Regions from separate parts of the Vibrio sp. QJM3NY_39 genome, predicted to be linked through region 2. Evidence: predicted binding sites of a transcription regulator. Region 2 holds the regulator's gene; each other region holds the start of a gene.
What was found. Region 2 encodes CRP, which controls carbon source genes, mostly activating them, when cyclic AMP is high. Its sites were predicted from a motif close to TGTGANNNNNNTCACA; they were not measured.

Region 1: the regulator CRP is predicted to act here: its motif matches at 2,870-2,885, upstream of AC3CHU_RS18950 (YbgA family protein).
Region 3: the regulator CRP is predicted to act here: its motif matches at 3,353-3,368, upstream of recB (exodeoxyribonuclease V subunit beta).

What each region holds. Positions count from the first base shown of each region.
Region 1 is NZ_CM173506.1:676,434-683,037, reverse strand. Features, by position in the region: gene AC3CHU_RS18970 (tautomerase family protein) at 38-424, opposite strand; gene AC3CHU_RS18965 (LON peptidase substrate-binding domain-containing protein) at 702-1,322, shown strand; gene AC3CHU_RS18960 (sigma-70 family RNA polymerase sigma factor) at 1,433-2,080, shown strand; gene AC3CHU_RS18955 (ChrR family anti-sigma-E factor) at 2,073-2,783, shown strand; gene AC3CHU_RS18950 (YbgA family protein) at 2,960-3,907, shown strand; gene phrB (deoxyribodipyrimidine photo-lyase) at 3,904-5,349, shown strand; gene AC3CHU_RS18940 (nuclear transport factor 2 family protein) at 5,364-5,795, shown strand; gene AC3CHU_RS18935 (SDR family NAD(P)-dependent oxidoreductase) at 5,795-6,526, shown strand; gene AC3CHU_RS18930 (NAD(P)/FAD-dependent oxidoreductase) at 6,529-6,604, shown strand, end outside.
Region 2 is NZ_CM173505.1:293,873-300,476, forward strand. Features, by position in the region: gene astA (arginine N-succinyltransferase) at 1-1,008, shown strand, start outside; gene astD (succinylglutamate-semialdehyde dehydrogenase) at 1,048-2,505, shown strand; gene AC3CHU_RS01325 (2-oxoadipate dioxygenase/decarboxylase family protein) at 2,762-3,553, shown strand; gene crp (cAMP-activated global transcriptional regulator CRP) at 3,738-4,370, opposite strand; gene AC3CHU_RS01335 (phosphoribulokinase) at 4,609-5,478, opposite strand; gene AC3CHU_RS01340 (YheU family protein) at 5,556-5,768, opposite strand; gene AC3CHU_RS01345 (hydrolase) at 5,868-6,604, opposite strand, start outside.
Region 3 is NZ_CM173505.1:2,822,521-2,829,124, reverse strand. Features, by position in the region: gene recC (exodeoxyribonuclease V subunit gamma) at 1-3,004, shown strand, start outside; gene recB (exodeoxyribonuclease V subunit beta) at 3,466-6,604, shown strand, end outside.

The DNA of each region.
Region 1 (6,604 bases), on a different replicon from region 2:
CAAGATTTGAAGTGGAATATATCTTAGTCCTGCGACCTTAGACCTTCACTTTATACTTCAGGTCTTGGGCTTCATCACCGGTCATGCCTCGAAACCCCCAACAGTGTGCAGGTTGTTCCTTGATGGTTATTTCAATATCAATCGGAGAGATAGCTAACTGCTTCTCTATTTCAGAGAATATCTTCTTAATTAAGCGCTTCTTGGTGTTGACCGCTCGACCTTCCATCATATTGATCTCTATAACGGTATAGGCTTCTGTTCTTCCTTCTGGATAAAAGAAATCATCTCGCTCCAATGGTACAAATCGATGCGCTCGCTTGTCATCGGGTAAACCCATTTCACTGTTTAAGCACTGTTGCAACACATTAGAGAGCTGCAACTTAATTGGATTCAAGCACTCTTTGATACCATATATAACAATCATGACCATTCCTTTGATGCGATGTCAGGTAAAGAAGAAGGATAGGTAGAAGCATCGTTTGGCGCCCCCCCATCCGCTTACTATTCGTACATATATTACCTAATGACGCGTATGAAAGAAGGTAAAAACAATGAATTTATGAGCATGTGCAACAAAAAACAATCTGCTTTGGCTCATGTCTGTAGCTCATCACCCAATAACAACAACCACAATCAATTGATCGAACACCACCGACTCCGCGTATATCTTCTCAAATTAAATTTGAACTAAGGAGTGCTATGTGCCGAATTCATCGAGCCAGATCACACGGCCAGACGCCGAACCAGAGGCACTCGTAGAGTCTTCTCTCGAGCTCGCCGTATTTCCCCTTCCGATATTCCTTCTGCCCGGAGGTCGCCAGAGGCTACGCATCTTTGAACCAAAATATCTTGCTATGGTTGCACATGCGGCCCAAGGAGATGGGTTCATTATTGCCACCCAAGACAGCACCAACTCTGAACATCTCAGTTCTTGGGGAACCAAAGTGTCTATCGTTGATTTCAACATGTCTGACGACCAAATTTTGGAAATCGATGTCGAAGGCCAACAACTGGTTCAGCTTCACGGACCATTTCGAGACGACGATGACCTGATAAAAAGCCAGTTCAGGTTGTTACCTCATTGGCCAGATCTAGAATGCAAAGTACCGAACGTATTTACTGCATTCTTAGTACAGCTGTTTCGAGACCACGATTCAATCAGAACGCTCTACCCCACTCCAGACTTCGAAAGCCCACGATGGATTTGTGCGCGATTACTCGAAATGATGCCTATCCCATTGGAAAAGAAAACAGAATTTACCGAACCCGCTAGCTTTCCTTCTTTAGTTCCTTTTTTGAATCAAATCATTACGGGGCAATAAGCACTTTTCTTCACTATAATTTTGTATAGTGGAAATTAATTTAAATTAAAGTGATCCCGACCTTCTCCTTTCACGTAGTGCCACTCAAATTCGCATGATGGTTAAGTACTATGCAAGTCGAAAGCAGAAGTTCAGGGAACGGCAAGGAGCATGTCATTATTCCCGACAACAAATTACCTAATGAAAATAAGGTACCTACAGAGCTCTCAAGTTGGTTGATTTTGGTTGGTTCAGACCGAGACAAACAAGCCTTCACCTGTTTGTTCAAGTTCTTCGCACCTAAGATTAAGCGTTTTGGAATCAGCAAGTTGGGCGGCGAGGCTGCTGCAAACGAGCTAGTTCAAGACACAATGACTAACGTTTGGAAAAAAGCACATCTCTACAACGAACAGAAAGGTGCTGCGACTACTTGGGTCTATACCGTGATGCGAAATGCGGCCTTCGACATGTTACGAAAGGTGAAAGCAAAAGCAGAACAAACCATTGCTGACGACATTTGGCCAATAGATGCAATGGTCGCGGAATCTCAAAGCGATGAATTACCGTTTGGTGATCATTTGATGAGCCGACATGTAATGACTCAAATAGAGAAGTTGCCTTTGGCTCAGAAAACGATTGTTAAAGGCGTTTACTTTCAGGAGTTGTCACAAGAGCAACTCGCTCAACAACTTGGCGTCCCACTTGGAACCGTGAAATCACGTCTAAGACTCGCTTTAGCCAAACTTAAGGTTCACATGGGGGAACAAGATCATGATTAAACATCACCCAAATGCCGCAATTTTGAAAGATTTTGTCGATGGCACACTCGCAGACTCAGTTTCTTTGATTGTCTCTAGCCATGTTGAACTGTGTGAACACTGCCAACAACAAGTAAGCATGCTGACGGCGCAAGCTGCTGACTCAGTCTTTGAAAGCGATACACCTGTCTTTGAAAGTGATACCTCAGGGCTTCAACTTTCTGACAGCGAAATGGATGCGTTCCTATCCGATGATGGGGAGTTTGATTTTGATGCGATTGCTCAAATCACTGCTGATTCATCTCAAGCTATCGAAGTGAAACCCGAAGTTCAGCAAGTTACGGTTGCAGACACCACATTCACTATTCCTCGCGCGTTGAACTCAGTGGCAAGAAAAGACTGGATGAACTTAGGCAAAATTTCACGCGCAAGACTCGATTTTGACGACGAAGCACACCACACCAGCTTGCTGCACATCGACAAAGATGGACAAGTGCCTTGCCACACCCACAAAGGCTTTGAGATTACGCTTCTCTTGGAAGGCAGTTTCGAGGACGAAATGGGCGTCTACAACAAAGGCGACTTCATCTGGTTAGATGGTGACCACACCCATCAACCAGCTACCAAAGAAGGTTGTGTGTGTTTAACTGTTTCAAGTGATGCGCTTTACTTCACAAAAGGTGTGAGCCAGTTATTCAATCCACTCGGTAAATATATCTATTAACCCAGTTGCACGCTATAAATATACAGGATGGCATGAAGTTATCCTGTATATCGTCAAATACATCTGGCTTAAAACATCAACGGTGTTGAGACTTAAAACACACCCGGCTCTGTAAGTACGATTAGCAATGTTGAAATATAATAAATAGCTCAAAGCAAGAGCAAAGGAGTTGGCCAATGGAAAAGAAAATTAAAATAGGCATTAGTGCTTGTGTTGCAGGACATAAGGTACGTTTCGATACAGGTCACAAACGCTCTCGTTTTTGTACAGATGACCTTGCAGATTATGTTGAACTAGAACCAGTATGCCCAGAAATGGCAGTGGGTCTTCCAACACCTCGCCCAACCATTCGCCAAGTTCGTCAGCTAGACAATATCATTCACGTTTCTAGACCTGACGGTTCTGGTGATGTGACCAATGATCTGATCGAGTTTGGACAAAACTATTCAAAGAGCAACCAGCACATCGCAGGATTCATTGTGTGTCAAAAAAGCCCAACCTGCGGTATGGAAAGAGTAAAAGTGTACCACCACCACGGTCGCGGCTCTGAATCGACAGGCGTAGGCATGTTCACCAAACAAGTGATGGAAGGCAACCCATTACTTCCTGTTGAAGAAAATGGTCGCCTCAATGACCCTATTTTGCGCGAAAACTTCATGACACGTGTCTTCACTTATCAAAAGTGGCTCAACCTTGTTGACGAAGGCGTAACTAAACACAAGCTGATTCAATTCCACAGCGCTCACAAGTACTTGGTAATGTGTCACCACATTGAAGGCTATAAGAAACTTGGGAAATTATTAGCAAGCAACGATCTTGAAATCGATGAGTTGGCAAAACAATATATTGAAGGCTTGATGACGGCATTATCTCACCACGCGAACCGTGGTAGCCACGCCAATACTCTGCATCATTTGCAAGGTTACTTTAAGAAACAATTGAGCAGCGCGCACAAGCAAGAGCTTACCAATCAGATTTCATCATTCAGAGAAGGTCTTGTTCCTCTGTTAGTTCCACTAACACTGATCAACCACTACTTGATGGAATACCCAAACGAGTACCTTGAATCACAGGTTTACCTAAACCCGCACCCACAAGAACTTAAGCTGAGATACGGATATTGAGCGACATTCTATGGATAAGACGAGACCTGCGGATTCACGATAACCCTGCGCTCGTCGCGGCAGTTGAAAACGGTGTGACGACCGCCGTTTTCATTTCAACGCCACAGCAATGGCAGCAACACCACCTTGCGCCAATCAAAGCCGATTTAATCTATCGTCACCTGCAGCAACTTGAATCCCAACTCGCTGAATTTGGGATCGATCTTCTGCACCTCAAAGCCACAGACTTTAACGATCAAGCCACTCAACTCATCAACTTGTGCAAACAGGTCGATGCGACATGTGTGTATGCCAATTCAGAGACGGAAGTGGATGAGCAGTTAAGAGACAAACGCTTAATCGCTACTGGTATAAAGCTGAAAATAACCGACTGCGATACGATTCTGCCATTAGGTAGCGTGCTGAATAAACAAGGTGAGATGTTCAAGGTTTTCACACCTTTCAAAAACGCATGGTTAAAAGAAGTGCAAGCGAAAGGCATCATTTGCAGTCGCGCTCCAGTGCATTCAACAGGATCAGCGCAAGCAGGTTCATCTGAAACGGATTCGCTTCAGAATCCATCACAACTGAAACAATCGTTAAGTGGTTTTTCTGGCGAGTACGATTTCGACTTTCCGCGTGTTGATTCAAGCCGTTGGCCATTAAGCCAAGATGTGCTTGAGAGCGTGATCCCCAATTTCTTAGCCAATAAAGTTAACGACTATTCTCGCCTTAGAGACATTCCATCAGTGAAGGGGACATCAGGCCTATCTCCTTACTTGGCTATTGGTGCAGTCAGCCCTCGTTGGTTAGCGATTCAATTGATTCAGCAACAACCTGACTTGTTATTTGATACTCAGTTGCCAGCTTTTTCTTGGCTTAATGAATTGATTTGGCGAGATTTTTATAAGCATTTGATGTTCCACCACCCTAAACTGGTTAAAGGTGCGAACTTTCAGCAGAAATACAACGGCTTAGATTGGTATCACGACAACCCGAGCTTCAAGGCGTGGTGCGAAGGAAAAACAGGCTACCCATTAGTTGATGCAGCGATGCGTCAATTGGTTGAGACAGGCTGGATGCACAACAGGCTCAGAATGGTCGTTGCGAGCTTCCTAACCAAACACCTGCTGATTGACTGGCGTTGGGGCGAGCGATTCTTTATGTCGCACCTTATCGATGGTGATTTCAGCGCGAATAATGGCGGTTGGCAATGGGCTTCAAGTACAGGCTGTGATGCTCAACCCTACTTTCGAATTTTCAATCCGATCACACAAAGTGAAAAGTTTGATCCGAAAGGAATTTTTATTCGTAAGTACATACCAGAGCTGCAAATTATTCCTGACAAGCATGTGCATTTTCCACATGATTACATTGCAAAAAATGGAATTAACAGCGAATACTGGCAACCCATCGTTGAACACAAAGAAGCACGATTGAGAGCCTTAGCCTTTTTCAAATAATTAGAGTGAATATTATGGATAACTCTCTATGGCTTGATAACTTTCTCAACATGTATCGAGAACTCGGAACTGACAATTTCGACGTGCTTAAGACGGTTTATCACCCTGATATCGAATTCCAAGATCCGCTGCATCATGTCAGCGGAATTGCGGCGCTTACCCACTACTTCGAGAATCTCTACACTCAGGTAACGAGCTGTTACTTTCATATCGAACACACTTTCGAAGCGAACGACGAAGCTTCTGTTTACTGGACGATGCAGTTTGCTCACAAGCAATTAAATGGACAAAAGCCGATCGAAGTACAAGGACACAGCCACCTCAAGATGCTCGACGGCCAAGTGGTTTATCACAGAGACTATCTTGACGTCGGCTCTATGTTGTACGAACACATTCCAGTTCTGGGCTGCGCCATCAAATCCATCAAAAAGAGAGCGAGCCAATAATGCGTATTATGATCACAGGCGCGACCTCAGGTATTGGCCAATCACTCGCTATCGATTATGCTCAACAAGGGCATCAGGTGATTGCTTGCGGCCGTAACCCGGACAAGCTGCAAGCCTTAGTTGATTCTCACGAGACAGACATTGCGCATTCATCCATTACGCCGCTCTGTTTCGACTTAACCGATTACCACAACTTCCCAGAGCTCGACCAAGACAAGCCGCTCGATCTGCTGATTTTAAATGCGGGTGATTGTGAATACATCAACGACCCAGTGAATTTTGATGCCGAGCTTTTCGAGCGCGTCATCAACATCAATCTAATTTCAATTGGCTACGCCCTTAAAGCCTGGCTAAAAAACATCAAGCCCGGCGGCCGCTTGGTTTTAGTAAGTTCCAGCGCCAGCTTTTTACCTTTGCCAAGAGCCGAGGCTTATGGCGCTTCAAAGGCAGCCCTCACCTACTTAGGCAGAACACTGTCGGTTGATCTGGCCGAGCACAATATTCATGTCTCAATTGTGCACCCAGGCTTTGTTGAAACGCCATTAACCGAGCGAAATACTTTCTCTATGCCTATGATTATTAGTAGTGAGGCCGCAACTCAGCGAATCGTAAATGGTATTGCTCAAGGAAAGAGTGAAATCGATTTCCCAAGACGATTCATCATGTTGATGAAGCTACTAAGAATGCTTCCAACTCCAGTTTGGCAAAAACTCGCTTCAAGGATGGTATAACAATGAAGAAAATCGCCATTATTGGGTCAGGTATCTCTGGACTCACTTGCGCACACATATTAGATAAGCACCACGACG
Region 2 (6,604 bases):
CGCCCAATAAAATTATCTGATTACGATGCGTTGCATACCTGCGCGGTTGAGTCTGGTCACGGATTCACATCTCTTCCGGTTAACGAAGAACTGTTAACCAACCGAATTACTCATTCTGAATACAGCTTTGCTAAACAAGACGTGACTGAACCTGGTGATGAAGGCTACCTAATGGTTGGCTTTGATACCGAAACCGGAGAAGTCGCAGGTACCACAGGTATCGAAGCCTCAATTGGCTGGGATGTTCCGTTTTACTCTTACCACATCAGCAAAGTGGTTCACTCATCGCAAAAGCTTGGCGTGAATAACGTCGTGAAGCTACTGACTTTCGGCAATAACTACACCGGATGCAGTGAGATCTGCACACTGTTCTTACGCCCGGCTTTCCGTGGTGGATTGAATGGTCGTTTGATGTCTAAGTGTCGCTTCTTGATCATGTCTGAGCACCCAGAGCGTTTCTCGAAAACGATTTTTGCTGAGATGCGTGGCGTATCAGATGCAGAAGGTAACTCTCCTTTCTGGCAATGGCTGCAAGAGCATTTCTTCTCGATTGATTTTACGCTCGCTGATTATCTAACGGGTATTGGTAAGAAAGGCTTCATTGCTGACCTAATGCCGAAGTTACCTATCTACGTGAACCTACTGAGCAAAGAAGCTCAGGCGGTGATTGGAGAGGTTCATGACAATACGCGCCCTGCACTTAAGTTGCTGGAACGTGAAGGTTTCACCAACCGTGGCTATGTCGACATCTTTGATGGGGGCCCAACGGTTGAGTGTGATCTAAGAAATATCGAATCAGTGCGTCATGCGATTCGAGCTCAAGTGACAATTGCAGAGCATTCAAGCTCTAAAGACTTCCTCATTGGTAATACCTCGTTTGAGTACTTCCGCGCAGTAGCCGCGAAAGGCGCGTATGACCAAGCTAGCGACACAGTGATTTTATCATCTGAAGTAGCAAGCGCTCTTGAAGTAAAAGAAGGCGAATTCGTTCGCATGTTGGCTCAATAAGAGCGGCGATTATCTGTCGAAGATTTTAAGGATAGAAGTATGACTCAGTGGATAGCAGGACAGTGGGTGGCAGGTCAAGGTGACGCCATGACATCAGTAAGCCCATACAATAATGAAGTCGTGTGGCAAGGCGATAGCGCAACACCAGCACAGGTTGAATCTGCAGTAGCAGCGGCGCGTGACGCTTTCTTAGTTTGGAAAAAATTGAGCTTTGCAGAGCGTGAAGCGATCGTGTTGAACTTTGCTGAGAAGGTAAAAGAGAACAGCGAAGAAATTGCACAGATTATTGCAAAAGAGACGGGTAAACCGATTTGGGAAACTCGCACTGAAGCGGGTGCGATGGCGGGTAAAATCGCTATCTCTATTCGTGCTTACCACGAACGTACGGGTGAAGCTTCACGTGAAGCCGCAGGCAACCAAATCGTACTGCGTCATCGTCCATTAGGTGTAATGGCAGTATTTGGTCCTTATAACTTCCCTGGTCATCTACCTAACGGTCATATTGTTCCAGCACTGCTATCGGGTAATACCGTGGTATTTAAGCCGTCAGAGCAGACACCTTGGACGGGTGAGTTTGCGATGAAACTATGGCAAGAAGCTGGCCTTCCTGCTGGCGTAATTAACCTAGTACAAGGTGCCAAAGAGACAGGTATCGCACTGGCTGATGCTAAAGGCCTTGATGGCGTGCTGTTCACAGGTAGTGCCAATACCGGTCATATCCTGCATCGTCAATTCGCGGGCCAACCGGGCAAGATGCTGGCACTAGAAATGGGCGGCAACAACCCTATGGTGATCAGCGACCAATTTGGTGATGCTGACGCGACGGTTTATACCATCATTCAATCGGCTTTCATCAGTGCGGGTCAACGTTGCACGTGTGCACGTCGCTTGTATGTGCCTGTTGGAGAGAAGGGCGATCAACTGCTCGATAAGCTCGTGGCTGCGACCTTGAAGATTCGTGTCGATCAGCCATTCGCTGAGCCAGCACCCTTCATGGGGCCACAAATTTCGGAAGCTGCGGCTAAATTCATTCTGGACGCGCAAGCTAATCTGCAATCGCTAGGCGGTGTAAGCCTAGTAGAAGCAAAGGCGGGTGAAGCGGCGTTTGTTTCTCCGGGTATTATTGATGCAACCAACATTGCTGAATTACCAGATGAAGAGTACTTCGGTCCATTGCTACAAGTAGTTCGTTACCAATCGCTAGAGCAAGCGGTTGAATTGGCTAATGACACACGCTTTGGTTTGTCTGCAGGCCTAGTTTCAACAGACGATTCTGAATGGGAATACTTCGTTGACCATATCCGTGCGGGTATTGTTAATCGTAACCGCCAGCTAACAGGCGCAAGTGGTGATGCACCATTTGGTGGCCCGGGTGCTTCAGGCAACCTACGCCCAAGTGCTTACTACGCGGCGGACTACTGTGCTTACCCAATGGCGTCAATGGAAGGTGGTGAAACTCAACTGCCAGCGACATTTAGCCCAGGTATTGAGCTTTAGTTTAAGCTCTTAAGCTATAAGTTCATGAATCATAAGCTTATGAGCTCTAGGTTCATGAATAACAGATTCATTGGTTAATTGTGTAATGAGGAAGCGGTGTTATCGCTTCCTTTTCCATCACGTCCGACACCTAGATTGGGCGGTAGATAATAATAGAACAAGTATGTCACAGGCTGATGGCTGCTGACTCTGTGTCCAGCCTCTCCCTCTCTAATCCAAATTACTAGCTTGCTAGAACCTCTGACAAGGAGTCACCATGACGCCCGATCTACTCTTTAAATCACTATGGGACGATTACATTCACAGGCTTTGCCCATCGGCCGAGAAAGTTCATCATCTGCTGAAAGAAGACGAAGCCCTGATTAATGATCACATTGCACTGCGAACTTTCAATGTTGCACCGCTAGGTATTGAAACACTGGCTAAGCCTTTCCTTGAATTAGGCTACAAGGCTTGTGGCGACTACTTGTTTGAGAGCAAGAAGTTAGTGGCTAAGCACTACGAGCACCCAGACCCAAACCAACCGAAAGTGTTCATTAGTGAGTTGAAGGTAGAAGAGTGTTCAAGTGACTTACAACAGATCGTTGCGAAGTTGGTTGAGCAAGTAGACGCAAGCAAGCTTCAAGGTCATGAGTTCTTGTTTGGTGGTCGCCTTTGGGATCTGAGTTTCGCGGATTTCCAAGTGCTAGCAAAAGAGAGTGAATACGCGTCTTGGCTAGCGGCTCATGGTTACGGTGCAAACCACTTTACGGTGAGTGTGAACCAGCTTAATGAGTTCGATGAAGTACAGACTGTGAATGACCATTTGAGTGATTCAGGTTTCACTATCAATGCATCTGGCGGTCAGGTTAAAGGCTCTCCAGAGGTCTTATTAGAGCAATCATCTACAATGGCAGACAAAGTGCCAGTTTCATTTGTTGAAGGCAATGAGGTGATTCCTGGTGGCTTCTACGAGTTCGCTAAGCGTTATGCGATGGCGAATGGTGAGATTTATACAGGGTTTGTTGCAGCATCGGCTGACAAGATCTTTGAGAGCACCAACGGTTAAAGAAAGATACGAGCACGGGCTTTACCCTAAAGATGCGGGTACGCTTCGCTTTGAGAGTGTTTGCGCTTGGACGCGGGAGGTGCTCCATTCGCATCTCGCATCTGCTCTCTAGATCTTTAGAAAACAAAAAAGCCACCAAATTTGCATTTGGTGGCTTTCAAATTTTTGGCTCAGTTAATCGAGATTAACGAGTGCCGTATACCACGATAGTTTTACCGTGTGCAGAAATTAGGTTCTGCTCTTCTAGCATCTTCAAGATACGACCTACTGTCTCACGAGAACAACCAACAATCTGGCCAATCTCTTGACGAGTGATCTTGATTTGCATGCCGTCAGGGTGAGTCATTGCATCTGGCTGTTTCGCTAGGTTAAGTAGCGTTTGAGCGATACGACCTGTTACGTCAAGGAACGCTAAGTCACCAACCTTTTGGCTAGTTACTTGTAGACGGTTTGCCATTTGCGCTGAAAGGCGCATTAGGATATCTGGGTTCACTTGGATAAGTTGACGGAATTTCTTGAAAGAAATTTCAGCTACTTCACAAGGAGATTTTGCACGAACCCATGCAGTACGCTCTTGGTCTTCTTCGAAGAGGCCAAGTTCACCAATGAAGTCACCTTGGTTTAGGTAAGAAAGAATCATTTCCTTACCTTCTTCGTCTTTGATAAGAACTGCCACAGAACCTTTAACGATGTAGTACAAGGTTTCTGCCTTTTCACCAGCATGAATCAAAGTACTTTTTGAAGGGTACTTATGAATATGACAGTGTGAAAGGAACCACTCTAATGTTGGATCGGTTTGGGGTTTACCTAGAACCATAATATCTTACTTCCTCTGCAGGGTATGCTTGCCGCTTTCCGTATTTTAGCTAAGCCTAGATTGACTTGTAGGATAAGAGCACTCGTTGAGCGCTGCAAGCTATCTTGTGTTTCGTTTAAGAATAGTATCCTTTTTCAGGTACTATTTCTTGATTTTAATCGTGACCAAGCTACGATTTTTACGCAAAATTGTGCACATGATCACGGTATGAAAAGTAATCAACCAGAATGGCGTCTTGTTAACCTATTTTTCCGGTTTCGATGAGCTGTTGTAGGATGGGCCTTACAATGAGCTCCATAGCAAAACTCATCTTGCCGCCTGGCACCACAAGCGTGTTGTGGCGTGACATAAATGAGCCATCTATCATAGCCAGAAGGTAGGGAAAATCGACGTTTTTGATGCCACGCAAACGTATAACCACGAAGCTTTCGTCTAAACTTGGAATCCCTTTGGCGTTCAGTGGGTTCGATGTATCTACGGTTGGAACACGCTGAAAGTTGATGTGAGTACGCGAAAATTGTGGGGTGATGTAATTAAGGTAATCATCCATTGAGCGAACAATAGAATCCATTACTGCTTCGCGTGAGTGCCCACGATCGCGTGTGTCACGAACGAATTTTTGGATCCACTCAAGGTTGACGATTGGCACCATGCCGATCAGCAAGTCGACGTGCTGTGAGACATTGATGTCGCCATCTACCACGCCACCATGAAGGCCTTCGTAGAACATCACATCGGAATTTTCTGGGATCTCTTGCCATGGCGTAAAGGTGCCCGGCATTTGATTGTAAGGCACGGCTTCATCGAAGGTATGTAGGTAACTACGGACTTTACCCGTGCCTTCATTACCGTATTGACGGAAGAACTCTTCTAATGCGCCAAAATCGTTGGCTTGTGGACCAAAGTAGCTGATGTGCTTACCTTGCTCGCGAGCCTTACGGATCTCGACATCCATCTCTGGTCGAGTGAAGCGATGGAAACTATCCCCTTCAACCCAAGCGGCCTTCACGTCCATCATATTGAACATTTTTCGGAAGGCTTCTGAGGTAGTGGTGGTGCCGGCTCCTGATGAACCCGTCACCGCAATAATTGGATGTTTAGCGGACATGACAACCCTTGTCTTTTGAGTAACTTACTTGTTAGCAATCGTTTACCACTATAACACGGCTCCTTTATGAGCGCAGCTTAGAAGCGTTTTGTGACTTGAATATCAACGGTTTCATGCAGCTCAGAAAACACGATGCTGACTTCCTTTGAGGCTAATTGATGTTTCACTTGATCAATCTTGTTTTGCAGTGAAACCTCTACGTCGCCGTAGTCTGTGCCTTCACGCAGCACGAATTCTTTAATGAGGTTTTCCAGTGTTTCTGGCGCAATGTCTTGCCATGGGATGATCATAAATACTTCTCTCTTTTATGTTCATAAATAGGTTTATTGATGTGTTGATTACCGTGTCTAGTGACGTCTACTACTCAGTCCTTAACAAAGGCTCGGTCATTATGCCGAATCTTGGATACTTTCATAGTAAGCAGGCAACGCTTCTTCTAACCAAAACCTTGGTTTGAGCGTGCTACCGGTAATGAACCCCACATGGCCGCCTTTTTGAAATAGGCGATAGTCGATGTTGTCAGGCAACACGAACTTTGGAATCACGTCGTCTGTCATAAACGGATCGTCTTTGGCATGGATGATCTGAGTCGGTAGCTTAATCTTATTAAGTTTAGGAAGCGCTGAGCACTGAGCATAGTAGTCCTGAGCATTCTTGAACCCGTGCAGAGGCGCAGTAATCCGTTCATCAAACTCATACAGCTTGTCTATCTTCTTAATGGTTTCGGCGGTGATACCGAGCTTTTCTTGCAGCAGCTTAATCTTTTTCAAGGCATTCGATTTGAGAGAGTTGAGCAGGTACTTTTTATAGAGCTTAGAGAAACCTCGCTCAATACGACTAGAGCAACAAGCCAGATCAAAAGGTGCAGAGACAATCGTCGCCGCCGACAGCAATGGGTCGTCCGCGTACTCAGCCAAATAGTTCGCCAGCATGTTACCGCCCAAAGAGATACCAACCGCTACCTTAGGGTTATTGGGAAACTGGGCGTGTAGATGTCTTAGGAAAAAGCGTGCATCTTCGACTTCACCTGAATGGTAAGCGCGAGCCAAGCGATTGGGCTTTCCGCTGCAGCCTCTGAAGTGCATCATCACTGATAGCCAGCCATCTTTAGCAAAGGCATTCATCA
Region 3 (6,604 bases), 1.1 Mb from region 2:
GGTCGATGATGAAGGGCAGCAAGAGCACCCTTGGCAACCGATTTTGTGGCAAGCACTCTATGAGCAAACCCTGTCTCAAGGCCAATCAAAATACCACCGTGGCAATTTGTACCACGACTTCATTGAAGCGCTAGCCAATCAACAAGGTCAATTGCAACATCTGCCGAAACGCTTATTTGTGTTTGGTATTTCTTCGTTGCCTCCTCGTTACATGGATGCGTTGAAAGCACTCGGTGAGCAGATTGATGTGCACTTGATGTTTACCAACCCTTGCCAACATTACTGGGGCGATATTCGCGACCGTAAATATTTGGCAAGAGTTGAAGCCCAGCGTCGTAAGCAGTTTGCGTTGGTTGATGGTTTACCTCAACTAGAAGGCGAAGTATCACCATTGAAAGATGGTATTGAAGCCAACGTTGAAGATGAACTACACACCAGCCAAGCCGTGGGTAATAGTTTACTTGCGTCTATGGGTAAGCTGGGTAGAGATAACCTGTTTTTGCTGTCTCAATCAGACAGTGAAGAGCATGAGTTCTTTATTGATGTTGAGAGGGATAACCTACTGCATCAACTGCAAGCCGATATTCTCCAGCTAGAAGAGCATCAAGACGACCACATCTTAGACTCCAGCAATCATAAACAGGTGGTTGAGCTTGGCGATCGCTCGTTGACGGTACACGCTTGTCATAGCCCAATGCGTGAGGTTGAAGTCCTTCATGATCAGTTGTTGGCGATGTTTGATGCCGATCCAACACTAAAACCACGCGATATCATCGTAATGGTGTCTGATATTAATGCTTATAGCCCAGCGATTCAGGCGGTATTTGGTAATGCTCCGGGTGAGCGTTATATCCCTTACTCGATCTCTGATAGAACCGCAGACCAAGAAAGCCCGATTCTGACCGCGTTCATGCAGCTGGTCGCGTTGCCGAATACGCGTTGTTTAGCTTCTGAATTGTTGGAGCTACTAGAAATCCCAGCGATGATGGCACGCTTTGGTATTGATGAGTTTCAATTCGAGCAAGCTAAGCAATGGGTTGAAGAAGCGGGTATCCGTTGGGGTGTCGATGCTTCAACGGCGACAGAATTTGATCTACCTGCGACCGAGCAAAATACTTGGCTATTCGGCATTCAGCGCATGTTATTAGGATATGCGATGTCGGACTCTGCAGGTTTATTTGAAACTGAACACTCTCCGATTGCCGCTTATAACGAAGTTCAAGGCATTAACGCCGAACTTGCAGGTAAGTTAGCGCACTTTATCGATCGTATTGCCCATTACCGTCAACGCTTAACTGAAACACAATCTATCGATAATTGGCGTGAAACCTTGCTGCAAATGATTGATGATTTCTTTGCGGTTGAGCTGGAAGGTGAGGTGGTGCTCAAATCGATTCGCGATGCACTTTCGCAACTGAATGAACAGCTTGATGATGCCTTGTATGAACAAGAGTTGTCGCCAAGCATTATCTACCAGTACCTCAATAATAAGTTATCTGGCGCGCGTATTAGCCAGCGTTTTTTAGCTGGCCAAGTTAACTTTTGTACCTTGATGCCGATGCGTTCTATTCCGTTCAAAACGGTTTGTTTGTTAGGTATGAATGATGGTGTTTACCCTCGCTCAATGCCGCCAGAAGGTTTTGACTTGATGAACGGACGCACACTACCGGGGGATCGTTCTCGCCGTGATGATGACCGCTATCTATTCTTAGAGGCGATGCTGTCAGCGCAAGAATGCTTGTACATCAGCTATGTCGGCCGTTCGATTCAAGATAATACTGAGCGAGTGCCATCGGTGCTGGTTTCTGAATTGATTGAATACTGCCAGCAGAACTACTGCTTAAGTGAAGACCAAGCCTTACCAAGTGATGATTCAGGCATCAACCTGACTCAAGCGATCAGCTTTGAACACACCATGACACCATTTAACCCTGCAGCCTTTACTCAAGGTGACGCAAACCATGTGCTGAGTTACGCCAAAGAATGGCTTCCTGCGGCTAACCGTTCCGGTGAACGTAGTGGTGAATTCAATCGTGCCTTGGATGACTATTTGTTGGGTGCAACGTACCCGTTGGAATTGGATCTGGTTGAGTTACAGCGTTTTTGGCGTTTGCCAGTGCAGTACTTCTTTAATCGTCGTCTAAAAGTGTTGTTTGAGCCGCCACTTCCTGTGATGGAAGACGATGAGCCATTTGTACTTAATGGTTTAGAGAGTTTCCAACTTAAGGATGCTTTGCTGCAAGTGTTGCTGGACCATCCCGAAGGCGCAGACGAAGCGGTGCGCCTGTTTGTCTCTGAGCAAAAAGCACAGGGCCGATTACCGGTCGGCGCCTTTGGTGATATCGAATTTGAAACCAATCGTGTTCAAGCGGAAGACTTAGCTAAAGAGATTCGATTTGTGAGCGGATCACCGCAACAAGATCTCGAAGTGAATATCGAATTTGATGTGTTGGGCGAAGGTAAGCCTGTTCGCTTGATGGGCTGGTTAACTCAAAACTATCAATCAGGGCTAGTTCGTTTTCGTAGCGGAAAAATACGCTCTCAAGATTACTTGGCTGCGTGGATTGATCATCTATGTTGTGCAGTCATGGGGCACGGAAAAACGACTCATATTATTGGCTACGACAGAAAAGAAGGCGTGGTTCACCAAACGCTACAACCTATCGGCGATGCGCAGCAGGCGAAGAGCTTGCTGGCTGAATTAGTGCGACTGTTTTATCAAGGCATGACAACACCGCTACCTTACTTCCCGAAAACCGCATTGGCTGGCGTTGAGGCTGGCTTTAGTCGTGGTAAATGGGTCGATGACGAAGAAAAGTCTCTTAAGAAAATGGCCGATACCTTTAATGATAGCTTCGCCTTTACGGGCGAGGGCAGAGATACTTATCTCTCTCGAATTTGGCCTAAGTGGGACGATGAGTTGGCTGTTGAGTCACGTATGTATTCAACGCTTGTGTTACAGGCCGCAAGACTTGCCGCTGCCGATCTTGAAGATCAGGAATAATCGACAGTGATCAGTAAGATCGCCAACGATACTAACGTCAAAGAGATGCGTTTGAATAAAGGCATGGAAAATAAAGAGTTAGATGTAAATTTGGAGTGCAGTGCTTATCAAAAGGTTAGAGGTAATCGAGGTATAAGCTTAGTAAAAGCGATAGATAGTGATTTGCGGAAAGTCAGGGTACAGGAAATAAAGTGGCCGCCAGTAAATCATTATTAGTGTAGGGCGTTCGCTGTACGGCCACAGGTCAGAGGGACCATTATTCAGTGGTTCAAAGTAACGCATGAGTATAAAACTCGTAGGCGCTCCTGAACTCGTGGGCGCATAGTAGCGAGGCGATCTGAATTGATCCGTGAGAGAGATCGCACTAACTATTAACAAATTGGCGTAGGACGTAAATTGAATGACGTTTTCTACGCTAGGTCACATTTGTAACAGACTAATTTATCAGAAGGCAGTAAGGCATGACGACCACAAGCAGTGTTCAGGTAATCGCTCCACAGACACTCGATACCATGACGTTTCCACTTCATGGCGCGCGTTTAATTGAAGCATCAGCGGGTACGGGTAAAACATTTACCATCGCTGGCTTGTATTTGCGCCTACTGCTTGGGCACGGTACCGCTGCGCCGCAAGGTGATCTGACTGAAGCTACTCGACACCATGAAGAGCTTACTGTAGACCAAATTCTGGTGGTGACCTTTACTGAAGCCGCAACGGCAGAGCTACGCGATCGTATCCGCGCTCGAATCCATGATGCACGCATTGCGTTTGCTCGTGGGCAAAGTGACGACCCAGTGATTGCTCCTTTATTACAAGCTATCGATGATCATGCTGGCGCTGCGAAAACTCTGCTCAATGCTGAAAGGCAAATGGATGAAGCGGCGGTATACACCATTCACGGTTTCTGTCAGAGAATGTTGACTCAGAATGCCTTCGAATCTGGAAGCCGTTTTGATAATGAATTTGTGACCGATGAAAGCCATCTGAAAGCACAAGTGGTAGCCGACTATTGGCGTAAGCAGTTCTACCCGCTGCCAATTCAACTGGCTGGTGAAGTGCGAAATATTTGGGGCTCTCCCGCTTCGTTATTGGCTGACGTAAATCGCTACCTGACAGGATCTCCGCTGAAGTTGACCGTAGATGCGATGTCGGGCGACTTACAAACGCTACACAACCAAAACCTAGACAAAGTGAAGCAACTTAAGGCGTTGTGGTGCGAATCCGAAGCGGACTTTTTGGCTTTGATTTCAGGTTCAGATGTGAACAAACGCAGCTACACCAAGAAGTCTCTGCCTACTTGGTTAGAAGCCGTCACAGCATGGGCGCAGAGCGACACTCATGATTACCAGTTTCCAGATAAATTAGAGAAGTTCTCTCAAGCAACCCTAATTGAAAAAACACCAAAAGGTACTGCCCCTCAACACGCGGTGTTTGAGGCTATTGAGAATTTCTTAAACTCTCCTGCAGACCTGAAAGCCCCGTTGTTGGCACATGCGATTACTCATTGTCGAACTATGTTGGCTAAGGCTAAACAGCAGAAGCAGTGGCTATCATTTGATGACTTGCTAACTCAGTTATCTGCGTCCATTGATGTGGATGAGCAGTCATTGTTGGTGGAGCGAATTCGAACCTTATACCCAGTGGCGATGATCGATGAATTCCAAGATACCGATCCGCTGCAGTACAGTATTTTCAGCCGAATTTATCTCGATAACCCGCAGTGTGGTCTGTTTATGATCGGTGACCCGAAGCAGGCAATTTACGGCTTCCGTGGCGCAGATATCTTTACCTATATCAAGGCGAGAAACCAAGTTAGTGCTCACTATACATTGGGGACTAACTGGCGTTCGAGTGCTGATATGGTCAGTGCGGTAAACCAAGTGTTTATGAATTCGGATAGCCCGTTTATCTACGACCAAGATATTCCATTTTTGCCCGTCGCAGCCAGCCCATCGGCTGATAAACGCCAATGGGTAATGAACGGAGAAACTCAGCACGCACTTACCTTTTGGCTGCAAGATGCTGAAGATAAGCCCTTACCAAAAGGCGAATATCACAAAGCCATGGCCGAGGCGACGGCGAGTCAAGTTCAAACCATTCTGACGGCTTCTCAAAACGAACAAGCCTATTTTGATAACGGCAAAAAACAACATGCCGTGAATGCGGGTGATATTGCTGTCTTGGTTCGAACCGGTAGTGAAGGTCGCCTGATTAAGAACGCGTTGTCTGAACAAGGCATTGCAAGCGTGTATTTGTCTAACCGAGATAGCGTTTTCACCAGCTTGGTCGCACAAGATATTCAGCGTTTATTACAGGCGGTGCTGACACCTGAAAATGACCGTGCATTACGCGCCAGTTTAGCGTCGGAGTTGTTTGCTCTGGATGCCGCCTCATTGGATGAACTCAACAACGATGAAGTGGTTTGGGAAAATGTCGTTAACGAATTTCGAGAATATCGTAAGTTGTGGCTGCAACGTGGCGTGCTACCAATGCTTCGCTGCGTGATCAGTAAACGACATCTCGCGGAACGTTTACTGGAAGAAGAAAATGGTGAGCGCTCACTCACTGATTTGATGCACATTGGCGAATTGTTGCAACAAGCAAGACAAGAGCTCGACAGTGACTATGGCTTGTTGCGTTGGTTGGCAGAAGCGATATCAGATGCACAAAATGGTTTAGGCGGTAGTGATGACGACATTCAACGCCTTGAATCAGAAAGAAACTTGGTTCAAATCGTTACCATTCATAAGTCGAAAGGCTTGGAATATGACCTCGTATTTTTGCCGTTTGTCGCGAGTTACCGTGAGGCGAGTGAAGGCAAGTTCTACGATCACGATTCAGATACCACAGTGCTTGATATTACCGGTAGCGATAGCGCATTGGCACAAGCCGATAAAGAGCGATTGGCAGAAGATTTACGTTTGATTTACGTGGCGCTTACTCGTGCTGTTTATGGATGTTTCATTGGCATGGCACCGCTACGTAAAGGGCGTTCAGCCAAAGAGCCAACAGGCGTTCACTTGAGTGCTATGGGCTACTTGGTTCAAAACGGACAAGAGCAAGGCATCGCCGAGTTACATCAAGCTCTGTCAGCGATTGAGGGTAAGAATTCAAGCGTATTACTGTCTGAAACACCAACCGCTCACGAGCAAGTGTTTGTTCAGGCAGAACAAGTGAGTGACGACCTACAGGCTAGCGAACTGAAGGCTTCAATTGACCGAGCTTGGCGTATCACCAGTTACTCGGGGCTTGTAAAACAAGGCAGTCACGGAGCAAGCCATGACGCTACGATTGAGGTGTCTGGCTTCGATATTGATTCAGCCGATGAGCAAGATGAGTCGGAACTGATTGAACCGGAACGTTCTATATTCACGTTCCCTCGCGGTGCTCGCCCTGGTACCTTCTTACATACCTTGTTTGAGGATGTTGAATTTACCGAGCCAGCAACCAGTGACCATAACACGCAAGTAATCACTCACTTGTTAGAGTCAGAGCAATACGAAATCGAATGGTTACCGGTGCTTCAACAGCTTGTTGATACGGTGCTAAACACGGCTTTAGATGGAAAGAACTTAAAGCTGAGTGAGAAAGACTCAACTC